2 regions of the Herbaspirillum sp. C9C3 genome follow, and region 1 is predicted to be linked to the other one. Evidence: riboswitches for the same ligand, from Rfam matches in the RefSeq annotation. Region 1 holds a riboswitch; the other holds the start of a gene.
The links. Region 1 has a riboswitch for cobalamin ahead of HNO82_RS11925 (CbtB domain-containing protein). Riboswitches for the same ligand answer to the same signal wherever they lie in the genome.

Region 1 (11,727 bases):
CGTGGACGATGGCATCGGCGCCCCATTCTTCATCCAGCCAGCGGTACAGGGCGTAGTAGTGATGCGTGGGCGGCAGATCGGGCTGGTGGTAGATGGCGTCCGGGTCCATGCCGTAGCCGCGCGGCGGTTGCAGGGCCACGAAGGCGTTGCCCAGGTCCAGGCCGGCAATGACCAGGTGCTGATCGTGAACATAAGCCTGACCAGGTGCGGCGCCCCACTGGCGCTGCATGCGCGTCTGCAAGGCCGCGGGCAAGGCGGCGAACCACTGCGCGTAACGCGCGGCCGGAATGCGCGCGGCGGCGCGGCGCAACTGGTCTTCGGTGAGGAGGATATCGTCGTAGGAGCAACGGTCCACCAGTTCGTGGATCAGGGCCGTGCCGGTCGCGGGCAGTTCGCCGATGGCATAGCCGTCAGCAGCCAGTGCGCGCAGCACGGCCATGAGCGACTCGGGCGCATCCAGCCCGACGGCATTGCCGATCTGCGCGGCCTTGCTGCTGGAATTGGTGAAGATGAAGGCGATGCGCTTTTGCGCATTGGGCGTGCAGCGCAGCCGCACCAGCCGCTGCGCCAGACCGGCGAGGCGGCGCACGCGGTCCGGCAGGGCCTGATACTGCACCACGCCACTGTCCGTGGTGTGCTTGAAGGACAGCGGTACGCCGATGATGCGGCCATCGAATTCCGGCAAGACCACATTCATGGCGGCATCCAGCGGGTTCATGCCGCGCGTGGAATGCTGCCACTGGTCTTGCGTCATGCCGCTGGTGATGGCTTGCAGCACCGGGCGGTCCAGCTGTTCCAGCACCGACACCGACCAGCCGGCTGGTGTGACCCCGCCTGCCGTGATCTCGCCCATGGCGAAGCTGGTGGTATTGATGATCAGGTCGACCCGGCCCCGGGCGAAATACGCCAGCGCGGGCGGCAGGTCCGCGCCACGATGAGCAGACACCCGCAGCGAGGAAGTGAAGACCGGCAGCACATCCATGCCGCGCGCCTCCAGCGCCGCGACCAGTGCATCGATGAAGGCGGTATTGCCAGAGAGCCAGTGCGCGCGGTAGAAGATGATGCCCACGGCGGGCTTGCCTGCGGGTGCGCTGGCGCGCAGGGCCAGCCAGTCATCGAGGCTGGCATCCTGTTCCAGATCGGGATGGTAGAGGCCGTGTTCCGGCAAGGCTTGCGCAGGCTCATAGCCATAGCCGCTCAAGAGCAGGCGATCCGACAGATAGCGCAACAGTTGCGCCAGATTGACGCTGCCGCCACCGTTGAAGTAGGCCAGTGCCTGCTGCTGCACGTCCGCTGCGACGGTGGAGGCTGCCGCCAGTTCGGCATCGGGTTCGCCGGTGCCGGAGAGCAGGATCAGGTGACGCCCTTGCGCACGCGCGACCCGCAACAATTCACCCACGCCGCTCACCGCACCCAGCCTGCCCAGCACCCGCAGCACGATCACCTGCGCGCTGGCCAGCTCCGAACGCAGCAGCGTGGCCAGCGTGCGCAGGGGCTGGCCTTGCTCGTCGGTACGGGATTGCAGGGCCTGCAGATCATGCCCCGCCAGTGGCGCAAAGTCGGACGGCAACTGGCTGCGCGCCGCCGCCAGCAGGGCCAGGTCGGTCGGCGCGTGGGTCAGCAGGACGATGCGGGGCAAGGGTTCAGACATCGCCGAACTCCGGTTGCGGCAGCACGTCGCCGCTGCCCAGGCGATGGAAGATGAGCTCGCTCACCTCGCGTCCGCCTTCCAGGTGCTCCACTACGACGCGCTCGATGGCGCTGGCATCCTCGCAGCGGTACCAGACCCCCTCGGGATAGACCACCAGCACCGGCGCCTGCGCCTTGCAGGCCACCATGCAGTGGGTTCGGGTGCGCTTGACGCGCAGCGCGGGGCGGGCGTCGATCTGCTCGCCCAACACGCCGAACATGGCTTCGGCCAGCACGCCATTGTCGGTACAACGCGGACCCACGCACATGAGCACGTGACGATGATGAGTTCTCATGGCTTGCTTGCTTTCTTTCCCCGACGGATCGGACCCATCAGCCGAAGCGGCGATAGAAGAAACCGCTCAGGCCGCCCAGCGCCAGCCAGAACACGGCATTGGCCGCCGCAGTGGCGCCGATGAAGGCTTGCGCCAGTTCTTCCGGCGCCACGCTGCCGTGCACTTCCGGTTGCGGCGCCCCGATGAAGTGCGGTGCCACCAGCAGCAACACGCCGATCAGCTTGCCCGGCCAGCCCCGGGTGAAGACGAACAGACCCAGGCTGGCGGCCGTCATGGCGGCGGTCATCACCCACCAGAGCTGACGCGCCTGCAGGGGCGCGGCCAGCGTGCCAGGCACTTCCGGCGGCAAGCCCAGCGAAGGCGCCACGAAGAACACGCCATAACCGGCCAGACCCCACAGCAGACCGCTGCGCCAGCTGATCTGGCGTCCGCTCAGGGCAAAGGCCGCCACCAGCATCAGCGCAAAACCGACCGCCATGCTGACGTTGGCCAGCACGGTGTAGGCGGTGCGTTCGGCACCGTCGGCGGGCTCCCAGGCTTGGGCGTCGTGATGGTGGCTGTGCTCATCGACACCGGCATGGGCATGGTCGTGCGCACCCGCCTGGGTAGCGGGTTCGCCGCCAGGGTCATGGGCTGCGGAGGCCGTCGCTTCGCCGGCCTTTTCATATTGCTCGGCCTTGAGGATGAGCTTTTCCACCTGGAATTGCTGCACCCCCGACAGCAGCAAGCCCGACAAGGCCCCTGCCACCACCACCGCCGACGCCATGCGGCGAAACACCGTCCAGTTCATGATCCGCTCCTCAGTGGCAGGGGAAACCGGCCGAGTGACGGCCATCGTGGGCAGCATTGTGCAGCTCGACGCGGGAGGCGAAGCCGGCGCCGTAGATCAGCGCCACGCCCAGCGCGAAGGCCAGCAGCGACGGCGCGATGCGGTCACGCCAGACCTGGCTGCCGGTGCGGCTGGAAGTGGAAGAGTCGGCGGTGCTGCGGGCATTGAGACCGGAGGGAGTGGACATGCGCTTTCCTTGGGCAGGTGGATGAAACGAAGGAAGCCACACGGCGAGCGCCCATGCCACATCCCGCCGTGCACCGACGGCGCCGCTCAATGCCAGCGGGACATGTTGGAAGCTTTCCGCATGATCGCCCTCCGCGATACATTCAAGAAGTTGCCACTGGCCGGTCTCCGGGCTGGCGAGCTGAAGCCTGGGGCTTCCGGACAGGCGCCTTCCCATGCGCGGGGCACAGTGGCGTAGTGCGTGTCCTTGCTCGCTTACCGTTGCGGGGGCAGCGCCGGCTTTGGCACGATGCTGAGGCATCGGCCGCACCGGCTTCCCGTTTCAATCCCGGGCGCGGCTGCACACGGGATACCAGAAGCAATGCTAAGGGGCGAAGTATAAAGGCGGGGACCGGCTTGGGCAACCGGCATTGTCAGCCTGATCGGCCAGCCGGTCGGCTGCTGGCGAACTCAGCGGGGCGCCGGCGGGATCGCGTCCGACTGCTTGTAGTACAGCCGCATGTCCGCCCCCATGCCGCGCGGGATGCGGGCCACATAGGCCGAGCGCTGGCCCGTCCGGTCGCCCTGCCCGTGCACTTCCATCAGGCACAGGTAGCGCTCGCCCAGATAGCCCAGTACGGCAAAGGAGGCCCGGTGCGGACGCTCCAGCCGTAGCGGTGCGTCCGCTGTCAGGCCGACGGCGCGGTCCAGGTAGCCACGGTGCGCGTTGACGAAGAGGTAATCGCGCACGGACGCCTTGCCGCTGGCATAGCCGATGCGCAGCATGCGGTTGTCGGCATCCGGCAGATAAAGGCTGTAGGGTGAGGCCGCGCCGCCCTCCATGACTTCCACCCGCCCGGCCACCGGATCGATGCTGACCGGGCCCACCGTCATGCGGTCGACCACCAGGCAGCGATCCAGTACCTGCGCCGGCGGCGTCGGCGCCCCGGGCAGCGCCACCAGACAAACCAACAGCAAGACCACGGGCAGGCAGCGCAATGCGCTCGCCGTTGAACTGCATGCAGCAGGAAGTAAGCGGTTCAAGGGCAGCTCCTTCGGGGAACAGGAATCGGGGTGGGCGCGGCAGAGGCCACACCCACTCCGAATAGTTGCAGAAGGGAAACCCGATGGATATCAGAAAACTCTCAATGACCGTCAGTAAGTGACGCGGCGGGCCGGGGCGTCCCGGCCTGCCCACCGTGGTGTCAATACTGGACGGCGGCCGGCCCGGCCAGCAGATCCAGCGAGATGAAATGCCATTGGGCCGATTCGGCGTCATACACCGCGACCTGGTTGATCTGGCGGCCTGGCGGGGCGGTACCGGGCAACCGGTCGATGGCGCGGGCGGCATGGCGGTGGCGCTCCAGCGGACTCATTGCCAGCAGGCTGGCCTGCGTCTCGCTGCGGGCGAACAGTCCGGCGCATTCCCACAGCCGGGCGTAGCACTCCAGATCGGGCAGCGCGATGTCCAGCGTGATGGAGTCGATCAGCGGCGAGGCCTTGGCCAGGCTGGCCGAGGACAAGCGTACCGGCTCGCCCTGCGCGCGCACCGCCAGGCGACCGTCGCGCGCGCCCCAGGCCACGTGCAGACAATAGGGCAGATAGCCGTGGTGGCGCGCCACCAGTTCGTCCGGGGAGAAGGACGAGGCCGGCAAGACCTGGTAGGCCGTCGGCGGCATGCCCCGCCAGAGCGCGTCCAGGCTGGCCTCGAAGGGCGACAGATAAACCACCATCGCCTGGCTGCCGGCGGCCTCGCCGGCGATGACGGGTTCGCACAGTACCTGGCCGGGGCCACTGCCGGCACTGGGCTGACGTACCAGCACGTAGAGCGGAAGAGCCGACAGCAGCGTGTGTCGACGACCGGCAGGAAAGCCCATTGACAGCGGGGAATATGGAAACACGGCGCTACTCCTCAGAGAAAACACGACCGTGGCGGCAGCCTTGCTCAATTCATCTTCTGTCGCCGGAAAAAAGAGATGCTTTCACGAATGCTTGTCGGCTTGAATGAGAAAAGTCTCAATCCGCGCAAAAGAATGAAGAAACCCCCGCAGGACGGGGGTTTCCGGGGCAGATGAAGAAAAAGGAAGAGGATGCCTCGCTACGTCCTTGCACAGGGTCGGCAGCGCCGGCAGCGCTATGGCGTCATGAAGGAAAAGGCAAAAAAGCGAGACAATCAGGCCGCAGCAGATGCTGCGACCGGATCGGTGCGAAAGTGCAAAATCAGCCCTGCATGCGCAGCGGCGGGTCAGAAGGCCGGGGGCTCAGCGGCGGCTCTTGCACCGGGACCGGCTCATCATCGGGCAGGGGCGGCGGCGGGATGTTGGGTTCGTTGACGGGAGGGGTCTCTTGGGGGGTATGCAGATTCAGGTTCAAACAGATCTCCTCGGAGCGATCCCTGGTCGGAGCGACCGGGGTGTGCCGACAGCAGGTCGTCAGCGACCGGCCATCGGGTTCTGATGCGGAATGGGGTCCTGCGCCGGGGTCGGATCCAGCGGCGGCACCTCCACCGGCGGGGTGTCCTGGGGCTTGTGCATGGGGTTCTCCTGAGTGAGTGGAAGGGGCGGACTGCGGTCCGGCACGGCACTGCCGGGGCGAGGCAGCAGGCCGTCATCGGCGTTGGCCAGGGGATCTTCGGTACCGTCGGGCTCGATCACCTGGGCCGGGTCCGGCTGGATGTGGTCCGGCGGGGTCGGCGTTTCGGCGGTAGCCGACATGGCGGGGGGACGCAGCAAGGCAGGCGCCGCACGGGTCGAGACGGGATCCGGATCAGAATGGGCCATGAGGGTCCTCCTTGACGGGGATGGCAGACGATGACCATCTTACGAAGCCCCTGCCCTGCTCTCAGCCAGACATCGGCCCATTTTCCTGTAGGAAGGCAGGAACAAAAACGCCGCCCCGAGGGCGGCGTGGTCATGACAGGCGCGGCGACCGGGCTCAGTCCGCCTTCAGTGCGCGGGTCACGATCTCCTGCGCCTCGGCAAAGATGCGGTCCAGATGGGCCTGATCGCGGAAGCTCTCGCCATAGATCTTGTAGATGCTCTCGGTGCCGGAAGGACGGGCGGCGAACCAGCCATTGTCCGTGACGATCTTCAGGCCGCCGAAAGCCTTGCCATTGGCCGGGGCCGTGGTCATGACTTCGCGGATGGTTTCGCCGGCCAGTTCGGTGGACGTGACATCCTGCGGCGACAGCCTGGACAGGCGCGCCTTCTGCTGCGGCGTGGCGGCGGCTTCCTTGCGGCCATTGAGCGGTGCGCCCAGTTGCCGGGTGAGATCCTGGTAGATCTGGCCGGGATCGTTGCCGGTGCGGGCAGTCATCTCGGCGGCCAGCAAGGCGGCGGTAATGCCATCCTTGTCGGTACTCCAGGGCTGGCCATCGAAGCGCACGAAGGAGGCGCCGGCGCTTTCCTCGCAGCCGAAGGCCAGGCTGCCGTCATAGAGGCCATCGACGAACCACTTGAAGCCCACCGGCATTTCCAGCAGCTTGCGGCCCAGGTGGGCGGCCACGCGATTGATCATCTGGCTGGACACCAGGGTCTTGCCCACGGCGGCATCGGCACGCCAGGCCGGACGATGGCCGAACAGGTAGTACACCGCGACCGACAGATAATCGTTGGCCGGCAGCAGGCCGGTGCTCCTGGCGACGATGCCGTGACGGTCATGGTCGGTATCGCAGGCCATGGCCACGTCGAAGCGATCCTTGAGCGCGATCAGCTCGCTCATGGCATAGGGCGAGGACGGATCCATGCGGATCTGTGCATCCCAGTCCAGCGGCACGAAGCGAAAACTCGCATCCACATCGGTATTGACCACTTCCAGATTGAGCTTGTAGCGATCCGCAATGGCCGACCAGTAATGCAGCCCGGCGCCACCCAGCGGGTCTACGCCGATCTTGACGTTGGCCGCCGAGATGGCGCCCAGGTCGATGATGTTGGGCAGGTCGCCGACGTAGTTGTCCAGATAATCGTAGCGGCGCGTGGTGTCGGCCTTGAGGGCCTTCTCGAAGCTGATGCGGCGTACGCCTTCGAGCTTTTGCTCCAGATAGGCATTGGCGCGCTTCTCGATCCAGCTGGTGACGTTGGAGTCCGACGGGCCGCCATTGGGCATGTTGTACTTGAAGCCGCCATTGTCCGGCGGATTGTGCGAGGGCGTGACCACGATGCCATCGGCCAGCTTGTCGCGGTGCACCCGGTTGTGCGTGAGGATGGCATGCGAGACGGCCGGCGTGGGCGCATAGGGGCTGCCTTCGGCCAGCATGGTCAGCACCGCGTTGGACGCCAGCACTTCCAGTGCGCTGTGCCAGGCCGGCTCCGACAAGGCATGGGTATCAATGCCGAGGAACAGCGGGCCCTTGAAACCCTGTTCCTTGCGGTAGTCGCAGATGGCCTGGGTGATGGCCAGCACGTGCCATTCATTGAAGCTGTGGGCATTGGCGTTGCCGCGATGGCCGGACGTCCCGAAGGCCACCCGATGGCTGGCCTCGGCCACCTCCGGACGCAGGCTGTAATAGTTCGACAGCAGCACCGGCAGGTTCACCAGGGCCGAAGGCGCGGCACGCTTGCCGGCGAGGGGATGGACGCTACTCATAATTTTTTCTGGATGAATGGATATCGGAGGAAGCGAAGCGGACGCGGTAGATGCCGGACATCCCCTTCGCTACTTGATCTTTTTTCAACGTCCCGGACATTGTAACGCCAGGATGGCGCGCTGCAGCATGGATATGCAGAAACTTGCAGGAGCATTGCCGCAGATCACTCCCCATGCGCCTGGCCGGGCATGGGCGCTACGCCCTGGGCGGGCAAGATGAAGGCGCGTGTCCAAAACGCAAAACGCGTCCGGGCCGGGCCGCGGACGCATTGCTCATGGGTCAGGAGCGCCGGGCCTGCGCCGGGGGCCTGCCTCCACGGCGCGGGCCTGCCGGGTCAGGCCCTGCGGAAGGCCCGCACGATCACCAGCAGCACGACCGCGCCCAGCGTGGCGGTAACGATCGAGGCCAGGATGCCACCACCCACGGCGATGCCCAGGAGGCCGGCCAGCCAGCCGCCGATGACGGCACCGACGATACCGATCAGGATATCGGCCAGCAGACCGAAGCCGCCACCCTTGACCAGCACGCCGGCAAGCCAGCCGGCAACGGCACCAATGATCAGCCATGCGATGAGTCCGTGTTCCATGATGTTCCCTTTCCATTGTTCTGTCGTTCTTGGATTGATGTCGGAAGCCGTCGGCAGGCCTCCTCCTCTCTGCAAGCGCTCTGCGCAACAGATGAGGTGATGATAGAAAAAGGCGTCCCGGCCAGCTATCGGACAGCGGCCCATTTCCTTGTAGGACAAGCCCGGCATGGGCGGCTGTCGCGCTGACCGCGGCCTGCTCGTGGCGGCGCAGTACCCGCGTGGCGGGCGGGCCGGGGTCTTCCTCTTTTCCTACAGCGCAAAAAGCGGCATTCCTATAGAGAGGAAGCGCGAGTTTTCTTACTCTTGCTTCCGTAGGCACAGTGCAGCATGAATCCGTCAGCCGCACCGTATACCGATACCGCATTTGCCCGCCCGATTACGTAGAGAGTCGCCATCATGTCCGCCACCGAATCCAGCGCACGCCCCTCGTCCGTCTTTGCCAATGCCTACGCGCTCAATGCGTTCGGCAACGCACCGCGCGCCGAAGAAGGCGCTGACTTCGTCGAGCACTATGCACGCTATGCCCGTGAATCTGCCGAGCTGCTGCATCAGATATCGATGAAGGCGCCGCAACTGGCCTCGGTGCTGGAACAGCTCAACGAAGGCAGTCTGGCGCAACGCATCGCGCTGGCTGATGACGAGGCCAGCGCCCCGCAGCGACGCCCCCGGCTGCGCGAAAAGGCAGGGCATGCCCTGGCTGGCGTGGCCTCGTTGTTGCAGGGATGCCGTGCTCTGCTTCAGATGAAGATGATCAAGAACAACAGACAGGCGTAAAGGCGTAAGGAGGCGCATTCGCCAGCGAGCCTGCATTGTGTGCATGAGGGTGCCACGCCCGTCACTCAACCAAACCTGGACTTACCATGAAAAAAATCACCAAAGCCGTCTTTCCCGTCGCTGGCCTCGGCAGCCGTTTTCTTCCCGCTACCAAGGCACAGCCCAAGGAAATGCTGCCCATCGTCGACAAGCCATTGATCCAGTACGCCGTTGAAGAGGCGGTGGAAGCGGGCATCACCGAGATGATCTTCATCACCGGCCGCAACAAGCGCGCCATCGAAGACCATTTCGACAAGGCCTACGAGCTGGAATCCGAACTGGAAGCCGCCGGCAAGGTGAAACTGCTGGAAACCATCCGCAACGTCATCCCCAAGCACATCAACTGTGTCTACGTCCGCCAGGCCGAACCGCTGGGCCTGGGACACGCCGTGCTGCTGGCCAAGCCGCTGGTGGGTGACGAACCCTTCGCCGTGTTGCTGGCCGACGACTTCATGGATGCCGCCCCCGGTCAGAAGAACGTGATGGCGCAGATGACCGAACTCTACGAGCGCGAAGGCAAGAGCCTGCTGGCCGTGCAGGACGTGCCGCGTCCGGAAACCCGCCAGTACGGCATCGTCAGCGGCAGCCCGCATGGTGAGCGTACCGAGCTGCTCAGCGGCATCGTGGAAAAGCCCTCGCCCGAAGATGCCCCCTCCACCCTGGCCGTCGTGGGCCGCTACGTGCTGACCCCGGCCATCTTCGAACGTCTGGAAAACATCGGCACCGGTGCCGGTGGCGAGATCCAGCTCACCGATGCCATCTCGGCCCTGCTGCAACAGGAACAGATCCTCGCCTATCGCTACGAGGGCCAGCGCTTCGATTGCGGCTCCAAGCTCGGGTACCTCAAGGCGGCCGTGGCCATGGGCTTCAAGCACAAGGAAGTCGGCAGCGGCTTCGCGCAGTTCCTGCAGGAATTCGTCAGCCAGCATGACCTGACCCAGGCCGCCCAACCCAAGGGCCCGGCCACCGTCACCCCATTGAAGCCCGCCGCCGGCAGTACGCCCGCCAGCGCCGCAGCCTCCGCCGAAAAGCAGCCAGCCGTAGCCCGTAGCGTCATGTAATCCTGTCAGTCCCCGGTAGAGACCGTTGTTGATTGCAGTCCGTCCGCAAGGCCGGGCTGCTTTTTTTTTCGTGCCCACGCTTCTTGTAAATTGTTTTGACCTTTGTCACGGAGTTTTAACCTGGACTTGCTAGCATCGCGGCCATGAATCGGAGAAGTTCATTTCGCCCGGGACAAAGCAGGTCGCCGCACTTCCCCTGCCCACAAGCGTATGCTGTGGCCACCGCACACAAGCTGTAAACGTTTCCAGCATAGAAATCCGACGATGAAATCGTTGCCAGTCGGCAGGAATGTTGCGGCAAAGGCGCAAAAAATATATATTGTTTATATCAATTTTCAGAGGAGCGTTCATGGCCACCAGAGTTCAAGCCGCAGCAGCAGCATCAACCGAAACGAAGAAACCTGTCGCCAAGGCGGCAGCCCCCAAGCCCGCCGCGGTGAAGAAACCTGCCGTCAAGCCCGCCACCCGTGCGGCCGCCAAGCCCGCCGCAGCAGCACCGGCGGCAGCCAAGCCCGAAAAGAAGGTCGAGAAAATCGCCAAGCCCGAAAAGACTGACAAGCCGGTGAAGGCCAAGAAGGTCAAGCAGGTCCGCGACAGCTTCACCATGCCCGAGAACGAATACGCGGTCCTGGCCCAGGTCAAGAAGTCCTGCCTGAAGGCCGGCGTCGAGATCAAGAAGAGCGACCTGCTGCGCATCGGCGTGTCGCTGATCAAGAACCTGAAGATCGCCGAACTGAAGGACATCCTCGGCAGCCTGACCCCGCTGAAGGTAGGCCGTCCCAAAAAATAAGCAGGCCGACAGCGGGCCGTGATGTCATGGTCTGCCGCCCTGCCCGCCTGTCCCTGATGCCGCCCGGTTACGCCCGGGCGGCATTGTTTTTTGCGCACGCTTGTCGGTCGCGGCGTTCAGTTTCTGTCGTGCTGGGCCATGCTGCGCACGACGCGCCAGTGGCCGCCGTTGACCCGATACAGGGTAAAGACCGGATCGCGCAGATTGCCCTGGGCATCGAAGGCGATATTGCCGGTGATGCCCTTGTAGCCAATCCGGTGCAGGCTGGCCGTCACCTTGCCCGGATCGGTGGAATCGGCCTGCTGCATGGCCGCCGCGATCACGCGCACGGCATCATAGGCAAAGGGCGCATAGAGATAGATTTCGTCCTGCCAGGCGGCCTTCCAGGCCTGTTCGAAATGGCGCCACTGCGGCCCCTTGTAGGAGGGAAGTCCTGGCTCCACTACGCTCACGCCCTCGCCTGACGGACCCGCCAGCTTCAGAAAGGTCGGCCCCACCAGACCGCCGATGCCGACCAGCGGGGCGCGGATCTGCAGACGCCGCATGTCCTGCACCAGTTGTGCAGCCTGGGCATCGAGACCGGCGAAGAGCACCACATCGGGCTCGCTGTCGCGGATGCTGCGCAAAACATTGTTGAAGTCGGAGGTCTTGCTGCTCACCGTGTAGCGTCCCGTCACCCTGCCCTGCAAGACCTTGACCGACTTGGCGAATTCATCGGCATAGGTACTGCCGAAGAGGGTGCTGTCATCGATCACGGCGATGTTGCGGGCCTTCAGCTCACGCACCACGTAATCGGCGGTCAGGCGCGCGCCCTCGCCATCGTGCGGCACGATGCGAAAGGCGCTGGCATCGCCCTGCTGCGTATAGGCCGGAGCCGTCACGGCGGGGGCCACATGGGGAATGCCGGCAGCGG
Region 2 (11,727 bases), on a different contig from region 1:
TGATCATGCAGGAAGTGGATGGCTTGAAACGCATCGGCAAGGAATTCGCCGCCCACGACAGCGGCAGTTTCACCATCGCCACCACCCACACGCAGGCGCGCTATGCCTTGCCCAAGGTGGTACAAGCCTTCACCCAGAAATATCCCAAGGTGCATTTGTCATTGCTGCAAGGTAATCCCAAGCAGATCACCGAGATGGTGCGCAACGACCAGGCCGACATTGCCATCGCCACCGAGGCGCTGGCCTCAGGCGAGGGGCTGGTGTCGCTGCCCTGTTACCAGTGGGAGCACGTGGTGGTGGTGCCGCCCGACCATCCGCTGCTGCAATCGAAGAGCCTGACGCTGGAAGAGATCGCCGCCAATCCGCTGATCACCTATGACTCCGCCTTCAGCGGCCGCAGCAAGATCGACCATGCCTTCTCGCTGCGCCAGTTGAAGCCTGACGTGGTACTGGAGGCCATCGATGCCGACGTCATCAAGACCTATGTGGAGCTGGGCATGGGGGTGGGCATCATTGCCGGCATTGCCTTCGATGCCGAGCGCGACCGGGGATTGCGGGCCATTCCGGCCGGCCACCTGTTCGGCACCAATGTCTCGCGCGTGGCCTTGAAGCAGGGGGCGTATTTGCGGGGATATGTCTATACCTTCATCGAATTGCTGGCGCCGACCCTGAACCGCAAGCTGATTGCGCAGGTCATGGAGGGCGAGAAGGACATGTATGAACTTTAAGTCCCGCCGTCCGAAGGCAGACCAGACGTAAAAACGGCCGGATCCGCGCGGATCCGGCCGTTCGTAGCGTGGGCAGCAGTCTTACGCCACTGCCGTGCGCTCCATGTCGCGGCAGCCGTCCAGCAGGAAGGACAAGCCCACCACCAGCACCAGCTCACCTTCAGCCGAACGGGCCGTACCGGTGATGCCGGCGGTATGGATCGCGGTCAGCGGCTTGATCACCAGATCGGCCGTGCCTTCCACCGATTCCACCCCGAGGATGTAGGGATGCGGTACCGCCATGACGATGCCGACCCGTTCATTGCCCGGCTCGTAGCCCAGCACGCCGGCCAGCGAGTTGACCGGCAAGGGCCGTCCCTGGTCGCGCAGCACCGGGGCGCCGCCGACTTCGTCGAAGGTCTCGGGCAGCTCGACCACACGTTCGACCACCGCCATCGGCAGGGCCAGCGGGGCGCCGGCGCAGCGTACCAGCATGGTCGGGATGATCGACAGTTCGATGGGCAGGCGGATCGAGAACTTGGTACCCTTGCCGACGGTGGATTCGATGCGGATGGTGCCACGATGCTTTTCCACGGCGGTCTTGACCACGTCCATGCCCACGCCGCGTCCGGAGACGCTGGAAGCCACTTCCTTGGTCGAGAAACCGGGCAGGAACACCAGCTGCAGCGCCTCGTCGGCGGTCAGCGCCTGGTGTTCGTTGATCAGCCCCTTGGCCAGCGCCTTGCCGCGCAGCATGTCCGGATCCATGCCCTTGCCATCATCGAAGACTTCGATCATGACGCTGCTGCCGGCCTGCCAGGCGTTGAGCGAAATGGTCGCCTTGTTGGGCTTGCCGGCGGCGGCGCGGTCCACTTCGATACCGTGGTCCAGCGAGTTGCGCAGCATGTGCACCAGCGGGTCGTAGAGGCTGTCCACCACCACGCGGTCGACTTCGGTTTCGGCACCGGTGATGACCAGGTCCACGTCCTTGCCCAGGTCCTTGGCCAGTTCGCGCACCAGTCGCGGGAATTTCTGGAACAGGCGGCCCACCGGCTGCATGCGCGTGGACAGCGTGGCGCGTTGCAGTTCGCTGGAGTAGCGCGAGGCGCGGCCCAGGGTTTCGGCCAGGGTCGACATGAGCGCCGCAGCGGTGCCTTCGAACTTGAACTGTTGCAGCTTTTCCAGCAGTACGGCGGCCTGGTTGGCGGCCTGCACCGATTCACCGGCCACTTCCAGCAGGGCATCCAGTTTGACGGCATCGATACGGATGCTTTCTTCCTTGGCTCCGCCAGGGGAGTCGGTGGCGCGGCGATTCTGCTGAACCGGGGCGGCGGCCTTGGGCTCGCCATCGGCGGCGGCAGGAGCGGCAGCGGCAGGCACAGCAGCGGTGACCGGAGCGGCCTCGACCGGACTGTCAGCCACCGGCGCGGCAGCCGCGCCCGGCACCAGCGCCTGGTACAGCGCGGGCCAGTCCAGTTCTCCATTCTTCATCACGCTGGCACTGCCATCGACGCTGGCCGCAGCAGCGGGCGTAGCCGCCACCAGTGCTGCCGCGGGTGCCGCTGCCGCCGGGGCAGGTGCAGCCGCAGCGGGTGCCGGCGCTTCGCTCTTGCCTTCGATGGCCTGGGTCAGGATGTCTTTCAGTTCCGCCGGCATCGAGGCCAGGCTGTCGGGCGCGGCGCCGTTGGACAATTCGTTCAACTGGTCGGCCACGAAGCCGCTGGCCTGCAGCGCCGCTTCGATGGCCAGCGGCGTGACCGGGGCTTTGCCGGTGCGCAGCGCATCGAACAGGTTTTCGGTCAGGTGGCAGGCCGATACCATGGCCGGCAGGTTCACGAACCCGGCGCCACCCTTGATGGTGTGGAATGCGCGGAAGACCGCGTTGAGGATTTCAAGGTCATCAGGATGTCGTTCCAGCGTCAGCAGATGCTCTTCCACGTTGGTGGCGAGCTCCAACGCTTCAACGACAAAATCCTTGAGCATTTCGTCATCCATTAGAACCCCAGGCTATCGAGTAAGTCGTCCACGTCGTCCTGTGCCATGGCGGTGCCCCCCACGGACGGGCCATTCATCAGGGTGACCGGTTTTTCCGCATCCATCTGCGCCTTCACCTCGGGCGGTGCATTGTCGCGCAGCAATTGCGCCAGTTCGCGCTCGGCGGTGGCGGTGATGGCCACAATCTTCTTGATCAGCTGGCCGGTGATGTCCTGGAAGTCCTGGGCCATCATGATTTCCAGCATGCGCGCCTTTTCCGCTTCGGTCGATTCCATGACCGAGGTGGAGAATTTCTGCGAGTCGCCTGCCAGCGCCTTGAACTCGTCGATGTTCATCTGGCCGGCATAGAGCCTGGTCCAGCGGGCGTTGATGTCCTTGGCCTGTTCCTGCAGGCGGTCCTGGGCCGGCATGCCCGAATCGAGCGCATTGAGCACCTTGTTGGCCGCCTGCTCGGTGAGGGTGGCGATGTGTTCGAGACGGCTCTGGGCGTCGCCGATCTGCTCGGCTACGTCGGTGAGCGAGCGGTCGTAGCCCAGTTCACGCATGGAATCGTGCAACAGGCGCACGATGCCGCCCAGGCGTTCATACATGGGCTTGTCGCTCTGGTCTTCCTGTTCGCCTGCGGCTGCCTCGTCGGTGCTGGCGGTGGCGGCGGCCGGTTCGGCGGTCATGCCCGGTAGCGTCTGCGAGGAAATTTCGTCAAACAATGCTTCCAGATCAACGTCGTCGCTCATGATTACTGATTCTCCCAACAAAGGTGTGCGCTCGTCGGCGCACTGCTGTGCAAAGTTGCCCGTAGGCGGATCAAATGCGTCGTTCCGGGAGGCACAGCAACTACCCTTTCCCCGATATCAAGGAGATATCGGCAGCCAGAGGCAGAGTCTGAAGGCCCGCAGACCACGACAACGGTTCAGGGATGACAGTGAGGCCAGCGGACCCGCCAAGAGTCCATCGGTCGACGATGCCATGGCGCCGAGTATAGGACCGCTTGCCGTGATCTCATCGGCCAAACAGCGAGTGAAATCCCCCATTTGTTTCAATTTTTCGGCCCCGACCACCCAGCGCCGGAGACCGCGTTTCAAATGTTTTCGATAGAAGAATCGAATTTATTCTATATAAAGCTGCTGGGGATGAATTCTATCTGGCTTTTTCCTGAAAGCAATTAGTGTGCTCGGGCTTGTGCTGATTTACATCATCTGTTGCCGGGCGCTTGTGGCCTGCACATTGCACGCCTACAATGGCGCGGTTTTGGTGCCCGCCGGCGTATCCTCGCCGGCCGTTAAACGGGAAACACGCGCCAGGCCGCCTGCAGCAAGCAGGAGGGCCGGCCAAGGTGTACTGCCCCCGCAACGGTAACCAGGTGCCGGCAGCAGTGAGACGATGCGTCTCGCCATGCCGGCGAGACCGTCTTCCACGCCACTGTGTTTTTGCGCGAACGTTCACTTCGCCACATGGGAAGGCCGATGGTCATGCCTGCAGTCCGGAGACCGGCCAGAACAGGAGGGAGCTGCACAGCCAATGCTGGTGCGGTTTTCCGTTGATTGCGGCTTGCGGGGAGGCAGGCTGCACACATTCATCGACTGTCTTTTCATGCACATCGCTCATTTCCCGGCCCGCTGCGGCGGTCCACGCCCCCGTTTTGCCCTGCGCACCGCCGTTGCGCTCATCCTCTCGACCCTGGCCGCCGGCAGCCAGGCAGCCGACGCCAGCCAGCCGCTGTCGGCCGTGGTGGTGTCGGCCTCGCGCTTCCCGAACGATCCGGCCTTTGCGCCGGTGGCCACCACGGTCATCACCGCCGAGCAGATCCGCGAAGCCGGCATCGACAACGCCAATGAAGCCATCCGCAAGCTGGGCGGCGTCTACGGACGCCAGAGCCTGGCCGGTCCGCGCGACTTCCCGCTGGACCTGCGCGGCTTCGGCGCCAATGGGGACCAGAACATGGTGGTGCTGGTCGACGGTGTACGTATTTCCGAGAACGAACTGACGACGCCCTTGCTGTCGTCGATTCCCATCGAGACCATCGAACGTATCGAGATCGTGCGCGGTGGCAGTAGCGTCCTCTATGGCAGCGGCGCCACCGGCGGCACCATCCAGATCATCACCCGCCGCCCGCAGGCCAATGCGGCGCACGGTACCGTGGTGGGCGAAGTCGGCAGCAACGGTCAGCGCGCGGGCCGGGCGGCGGTCTCGCGCGGCTGGGACAACATGTCCATCGATGCCAGCTATGCCAAATCGCACGCCGACAACTGGCGTCACAACAGCCGTGCCAACCAGGAAAACGCCAGCACCACGGTGCAATGGTTCGCCAGCGACTGGCGCTTCGGCCTGCGTGCCAACCTGTCCCGGGCCGATTTCGGCCTGCCAGGCAGCCTGACGCAAGCGCAATATGAAGCCAATGCGCGTCAGACCAGCAAGCCACTGGACCATGGCTCCTATGACAACGACAGCATTACGGCCTTCCTGGAACGCCGTTTTGGTGCCTTTGATGTGGCCGCCGAACTGTCGCATCGCGAGAAGATCTCGCGCTCCACCTATGTCAGCAGCGGCTCGACCGCGCAGAACAATGTACGCACTACCCAGTTCTCGCCGCGCCTGCGCCACGTACTCGAGAGTGGTTTCTGGAAGAACGAGGCCATTGCCGGCGTCGACCTGGCCCAATGGAGTTCGGCCACCAACGCCAGCTATGGTAACAGCGATGCCTCCCAGCATTCGAAGGCGCTGTATCTGCGCGATGAAATCGAGTTCGACCACAATGCCCGCGTGGCCGCCGGCGTGCGCCGCGAGCAGTTCACCCAGCTAAGTGGTTCCGGTGCCTATGGCCGCACCAGTGCCGTCAATGCCTGGGACCTGCAGGCCAGCTACGCACCGCTGCCGTTGCTGCGCGGCTTCGTCAAGACCGGCCAGAGCTATCGCCTGGCCACGGCCGACGAGAACGGTTTCACCGCCTTGCCCAGCGGCGCGGTCTTGAAGCCCCAGGTCTCGCATGATCTGGAACTGGGCGCGACCCTGGGCAATAGCGCACGCCAGGTGACGCTGCGCTGGTTCCGCCATCGCGTGCGTGACGAGCTGTATTACGACCCCACCGCCAATGGCGGCAACGGTGCCAACAGCAACCTGGCCCCGACCCGTCATCAGGGCGTGGAACTGGAAGGGCGCGTGCAGCTGACCGAGACCCTGGGGTGGCGTGCCGCCTACCAGCACATCGATGCGCGTTTCGTGCAGGGCGACAACAGCGGCAAGCAACTGGCGCTGGTGCCGGCCAATACGCTGTCGACCCGATTGAACTGGAAGTCCGGCCAGCACAGTGCCGATGTGGGGGCGCGCTGGGTGGACCGCCAGCGCATGGGCAATGATTTTGCCAACACCTGCGCGCGCATGCCGTCCTTCACCACCTTCGATGCCCGCTATGCGGTACGTGTCAGCGCCTGGGAATTGGCCGTCACCGGCACCAACCTGGCCGACCGCAAGTATTACTCGCAAGCCTATGACTGCAGTGGCGGGGCGGTATCGGGCATCTATCCGGAAGATGGACGGGCAGTAAAATTCACCGCCCGCTACGACTTCTGAAGCCAAGCCCGCGCTTCTGCCACTGATCTGAGCCTGCCACCCATGCGACCTTATCTGCCCGTGCTGTGCATCTTGCTGCTGCTATCCCTGCTGGCCTTGTCGGTGGCGGCGCTGTGCGGCAGCACGGGGTGCCTGCGTCCTTCATCGCCGGCCGACAGCGTGGCACTGTTGCTGTCGCTGCGGGTGCCGCGGGCGCTGACGGCTTTTGTGGTGGGCGGTGCGCTAGCCCTGGCGGGCGCGCTGATGCAGGTCCTGTTGCGCAATCCCCTGGCTGATCCTTATGTATTGGGCCTGTCCGGTGGTTCTGCGGCGGGCGCCCTGCTGGCCATGCTGGTGGCGTTGCGGCTGGGCTGGCCGCTGCAGGCGGTCACGGCGCCCGGCGCCTTGCTGGGTGCAGGCCTGGCCATGCTGCTGCTGTTCGGGCTGGTGCGCCAGTCGCTGCGGCATCTGGCGATCTCGCCCTTGCTCTCCAGTCAGCGCCTGCTGTTGACGGGGGTGATGCTGGCGGCCGGTTTCGGTGCGCTCATTTCCCTGGCTTTGTCGATTGCGCCCGATGCCCAATTGCGCGGCATGGTGTTCTGGCTCATCGGCGACCTCGACGATGCGCGTCTGCTGCCCCTGGTGGCACCGGTCCTGCTGCTGGCGCTGCTGTGGAGCTGGCGTCATGCGCCGTCGCTGAACCTGCTGGCGCGCGGCGATGCCTTTGCGCAGTTGCTGGGCGTGCCGGTGATGCGGCTGCGCGTGATGCTGCTGTGCGTGGCCGCCGCCTGCACCGCCGGCGCCGTGGCCATGGCCGGGACCATCGGCTTTGTCGGGCTGGTGGTGCCGCATGGTCTGCGGCTGGTACTGGGCAATGACCAGCGTCTGCTGCTGCCGGCTTGTGGTTTGGCCGGCGGCGCGGCGCTGACCCTGGCCGACCTGCTGGCGCGCACGGTGGTGGCACCGGTGCAGTTGCCGGTGGGCGTCATCACTGCCCTGGTGGGGGTGCCGCTGTTTCTGTGGCTGCTGGCGCGGAGTCGCACATGAAGGGGTCTTCCGTTCCCTTGTTGGAGACACGCCAGCTGGTCGTGCGGGCCGGTGCCCGCTTGCTGCTCGATGGACTGGACTGGCAGGTCCGGCCCGGCCAGTTCTGGTGCGTATTGGGCCGCAATGGCGTGGGCAAGAGCAGCCTGCTGCATGTGCTGGCGGGTTTGCAGCCGCCCCATGGCGGGCAGGTACTGTTGCAGGGGCGTGCGCTGTCTTGCTTCTCGCCGGCGCAACTGGCCTTGCAGCGGGGTCTGCTATTGCAACATCAACAGGATGCGTTTTCGCTGCCGGTACTGGAGGCCGTCATGGCCGGCCGCTTCGCCCATGGCGATGGCTGGGGTGGCCAGGAGCGCGACACCGCACCGGCCAGCCAGGCGCTCGAACAGGTCGGCCTGGCTGCTCTGGCGACCCAGGACCTGTTGCGACTCTCAGGCGGCGAGCGCCAGCGCGTGGCGCTGGCGACCCTGCTGGTCCAGGCCCCCGCGCTCTATCTGCTGGACGAACCGACCTCGCATCAGGATATCGCCGCGCAATGGCAGGTGATGCAGCTGCTGCAGGCATTGGCGCAGCAGGGCGGGGCGGTAGTGGCCAGTTGTCATGACATCAATCTGGCCAGGCGCTTTGCTTCGCACGTTTTGCTGCTCGATGGCAGTACTGCGCAAGGTGGCAGGGTGGAGGCGGTCATGCAGCCCGCTGCGCTGGAAGCCGCCTTCGGTTGCCGCTTCGTCCCCCTCGCAAGCCCGGACGGAATGGTCTTCCTGGCCGCCCAGGGCAGCCCGCTGATCCCGAAGACTTGAAAGAAGCTTCGTATTCTCGTGCACCCGTATGTCAATCTGCATCCCTTTTCGCGAGGGATGTTTCTTAGGGGCTGCGTGTGGCTGCCTGACGCGCCTGCTCCAGCTTGCCGCAGACCTCCTCGGCCGCTTGCAGCACCCGCGGCCCGGCCCGGTTCAGCCAGTCCGCATTGACCGAATACAGTTGCCCGTCGCGCACCGCGCGCAGGCGCGTGAACTGCTTCCAGCGCGCCAGCGGTTGATCGCGTGCGTCGCCGGCGCTGAGGATGACCTGGGGATCCGCAGCCAGTACCGATTCCACGCTCACGGTGGGGGCCAGTTGGGGAAGATCGGCAAAGATGTTGCGCCCGCCGCACAGCCGCAGCACGGCCGATACCATGTGTCGGCCGTTGAGCGTCATCAGGGGCTGGCTCCAGATCTGGTAGAACACGGTCACGGGCGTGCGTCCCCGGTATTGCGCCTCGAGCTGCTGCCAGCGCGCCCGGAAGGCCGCTGCAGCCGCTTGCGCGGTGGTGTCGGTGCCGGCCAGTCGGCCCAGTCTTTCCAGCGAGGAGGCGATCATGCCGAAGTCGTCCGGCTGGCTCTCGAAGACGGGAATGCCGAGGCTGCGCAGGCGCGCCAGTTGCAGGGGTTTGTTGCCGCTGTGCCAGGCCACGATGAGGTCGGGTTTGAGACTGGCGATGCGCTCGATGTCGAGCGCGTTGTAGCCGCCCAGACTGGGCAGTTGGGCGGCTTGCGGAGGATAGTCGCTGTGGTTGCTGACCCCTGCGATCTGCGCCCCGGCCCCGGCTGCATAGAGCAGTTCGGTCACATGCGGCGCCAGGCTGACGATGCGGCGCGCGGGTTGGGTCAGGGTGACGCTCTGGCCCAGGTCATCCTGGACAGTGATGCTGGCGTGGGCGGCATCGGCGGCCAGCAACGCCGCCCAGGACAGCAAGCATCCCGCCAGCACACGCATGAATCAGATCTCCAGGTTGTCGATCAGGCGCGTCGCCCCCAGCTTGGCCGCCGACAGCACCACCAGGGGGGCGCCTTGCTCCATGTCGGCAGGGGAGGGCGGCTGCAGGTCGATGCGCTTGCGCACGGCCACGTAGTCGGGCTTCCAGCCACGGGCGGCCAGGCGTTCCATGGCCACGCGCTCGGCCAGGGCCACGTCGTGCTGGCCGCCGCGCACTTCATCGGCGACCGCATTGAGCACCTGGTAGAGCAGCGGCGCCTCGGCGCGTTCTTCCGGGGACAGGTAGCCGTTGCGCGAGGACAGCGCCAGGCCGTCCTCAGCCCGATAGGTTTCGGCGCCGACGATCTCGGTGGGCAGGGCGAACTGACGTGCCATGTTGCGCACGATCATGAGCTGCTGATAATCCTTCTTGCCGAACACGGCCACGCGCGGCTGCACGCAGGAGAACAATTTCATCACCACGGTGGATACGCCGGTGAAGAAACCGGGACGGAATTCCCCCTCCAGGATGTTGCCCAGGTCATTGGGCGGCTGTACGCGGTATTCCTGCGGTTCCGGGTACATATCCTTTTCGGTGGGGGCGAAGAGTACGTAGACGCCTTCCTTCTCCAGCTTCTCGACGTCAGCCTGGAAGGTGCGCGGATACTTGTCGAAGTCCTCGTTGGGGCCGAACTGCAGGCGGTTCACGAAGATCGAGGCCACCACCGGGTCACCGTGGGTGCGCGCCAGGCGCATCAGCGAGAGATGGCCTTCGTGCAGGTTGCCCATGGTCGCCACGAAGGCGGTGCGCAACTGGCCGCGCAGGTGGTCACGGAGTTCTTCGATGGAGGAAATGATTTTCATGCGGATTCTCTGGTTGCGGGCGGACCGTCTATCGCCCCGTTGCCGGTGGACTGCGCCCGTTCAGCTGGGCGAGTAGGACAGTCTGACATAGATGGGCGCGAAGGCTTCGGCCTGGGTGATTTCGATGAGCGTTTCCTTGGCCAGCTCCAGCAGGGCGATGAAGTTGACCACCACCACCGGGACCCCGCGCGAGGGATCGAAGAGGTCCGAGAACTCGACGAAGCGTGCCGACTGCAGGCGCCGCAGGATGCCCGTCATGTGCTCGCGCACGGACAGTTCTTCGCGGCTGATGTGGTGATGCTGGGTCAGCTTGGCGCGCTTGATGATATCGGCCCAGACCGCCTTGAGGTCGTCGATGTCGACCTCGGGCCAGCGGGTGACCACGGTCTGCTCGATGTGGACCTGAGTGCGCACGTAGTCGCGGCCGACCTGCGGCAGCTGGTCCAGCTCCTGGGCGGCCAGCTTGATCTGTTCGTATTCCAGCAGGCGGCGCACCAGCTCGGCGCGCGGGTCTTCGGGCTCCTCGCCGGGCTCGGCCTTCTTGGCCGGCAGCAGCATGCGCGACTTGATTTCGATGAGCATGGCGGCCATCAGCAGGTATTCGGCGGCCAGCTCCAGGTTCTGCTTGCGGATCTGCTCGACGTATTCCAGATACTGTGCGGTGACCTGCGCCAGCGGAATATCGAGGATGTTGAAGTTCTGCTTGCGGATCAGGTAGAGCAGCAGGTCCAGCGGCCCCTGGAAGGCTTCCAGGAAGACTTCCAGCGCATCCGGGGGGATGTAGAGATCATTGGGCAGCTGGAACAGCGGTTCGCCGTACAGACGTGCCAATGCCACGCCGTCGATCACGTCGGGCGTGGTGTCCTGCTGGCCTGCGGGGGTGATGTCGATGGCGTCGGCGCTGGGTTCCGCGCCGGGCTGGCCGGCGGGGTCGGCGCCACCTGCTTGGGCCGTCATGCCAACAGCTTAGTGGCTCTGGTAGACGTAGGGCTGCTGGGCCACGCGCGAGGCCTTGTCACGGGCGGTCTTGTCCAGGTCCAGCGGTTCCTTGTCCCACAGCAGGGCGCGGCCGGCGCGTTGCGATTCTTCCAGCTTCGGGTTCTTCGTCTTCAGTTCGTCGATGAACTGGGTGATTTCAGATACGTAGGTGGTCTTTTTTCCGAAGAGCATGATATTTTCAGGCCAAATGTTACACAGAAGCCGTATTTTACCTTGTCTTCATCAGGGATAATCAAATACCTATGCGTGAACCCATCTTCACTCGCCTGCGTCGCCATGCCGCCCATTTCGGGGCTTTATTTGTTGCCCTGGCCCTGTTCGGCTGCGACCGCAACGGCAATCCCATCGAGGAGTTCGGTTTGGACAAGTTGCAAAAGGGCATTTCCAGCGAAGCCGACGTACGCGGCGTGATGGGCCAGCCCGACACAGTCTGGGAGGACGGCGGGGGTGCCCGGACGCTGGAATATCCCAAGGGACCGGAAGGCATCCGCACCTGGATGTTTCGTATCGGTGCTTCCGGTACGCTGATCGATTACACCCAGGTGCTGACCCAGGAGCATTTCGATACCATCCGTGCGGGCATGACCAGCGAGCAGATCCGGCGCGAATTTGGCCGGCCGCGCAGCGTGGTGCAGTTTGCCCGCAAGAATGAGGAAGTGTGGGACTGGAAGTATCACTACGTGCACGAGGACCGGCTCTTCAATGTGCATTTCGACATGAATACCAAGCAGGTCGTGCGGACCTCGATCTCGGAAATCTCGGGCCATTGAGACCCGGCCACTTCAGCGTATCCCCGCCCGCATGAACGACTGCACGAACTGCCGCTGAAACAGCAGGA

Region 2: another riboswitch for cobalamin. It lies ahead of HNO82_RS10580 (TonB-dependent receptor family protein); the one in region 1 lies ahead of HNO82_RS11925 (CbtB domain-containing protein).

What each region holds. Positions count from the first base shown of each region.
Region 1 is NZ_JABFMQ010000010.1:79,968-91,694, reverse strand. It holds gene HNO82_RS11940 (cobaltochelatase subunit CobN) at 1-1,651, opposite strand, end outside; gene HNO82_RS11935 ((2Fe-2S) ferredoxin domain-containing protein) at 1,644-1,985, opposite strand; gene HNO82_RS11930 (CbtA family protein) at 2,023-2,775, opposite strand; gene HNO82_RS11925 (CbtB domain-containing protein) at 2,786-3,001, opposite strand; cobalamin riboswitch at 3,143-3,372, opposite strand; gene HNO82_RS11920 (hypothetical protein) at 3,451-3,978, opposite strand; gene HNO82_RS11915 (hypothetical protein) at 4,185-4,880, opposite strand; gene HNO82_RS11910 (hypothetical protein) at 5,200-5,352, opposite strand; gene HNO82_RS11905 (hypothetical protein) at 5,412-5,759, opposite strand; gene pgm (phosphoglucomutase (alpha-D-glucose-1,6-bisphosphate-dependent)) at 5,914-7,563, opposite strand; gene HNO82_RS11895 (GlsB/YeaQ/YmgE family stress response membrane protein) at 7,899-8,150, opposite strand; gene HNO82_RS11890 (hypothetical protein) at 8,547-8,924, shown strand; gene galU (UTP--glucose-1-phosphate uridylyltransferase GalU) at 9,011-10,024, shown strand; gene HNO82_RS11880 (hypothetical protein) at 10,374-10,814, shown strand; gene HNO82_RS11875 (branched-chain amino acid ABC transporter substrate-binding protein) at 10,931-11,727, opposite strand, start outside.
Region 2 is NZ_JABFMQ010000008.1:163,555-175,281, forward strand. It holds gene HNO82_RS10565 (CysB family HTH-type transcriptional regulator) at 1-728, shown strand, start outside; gene HNO82_RS10570 (chemotaxis protein CheA) at 810-2,702, opposite strand; gene HNO82_RS10575 (protein phosphatase CheZ) at 2,702-3,436, opposite strand; cobalamin riboswitch at 3,935-4,212, shown strand; gene HNO82_RS10580 (TonB-dependent receptor family protein) at 4,293-6,269, shown strand; gene HNO82_RS10585 (FecCD family ABC transporter permease) at 6,312-7,295, shown strand; gene HNO82_RS10590 (ABC transporter ATP-binding protein) at 7,292-8,092, shown strand; gene HNO82_RS10595 (cobalamin-binding protein) at 8,157-9,047, opposite strand; gene panC (pantoate--beta-alanine ligase) at 9,051-9,890, opposite strand; gene HNO82_RS10605 (segregation and condensation protein A) at 9,951-10,847, opposite strand; gene HNO82_RS10610 (DUF3460 family protein) at 10,857-11,060, opposite strand; gene HNO82_RS10615 (outer membrane protein assembly factor BamE domain-containing protein) at 11,132-11,659, shown strand; gene HNO82_RS10620 (carbohydrate ABC transporter permease) at 11,672-11,727, opposite strand, start outside.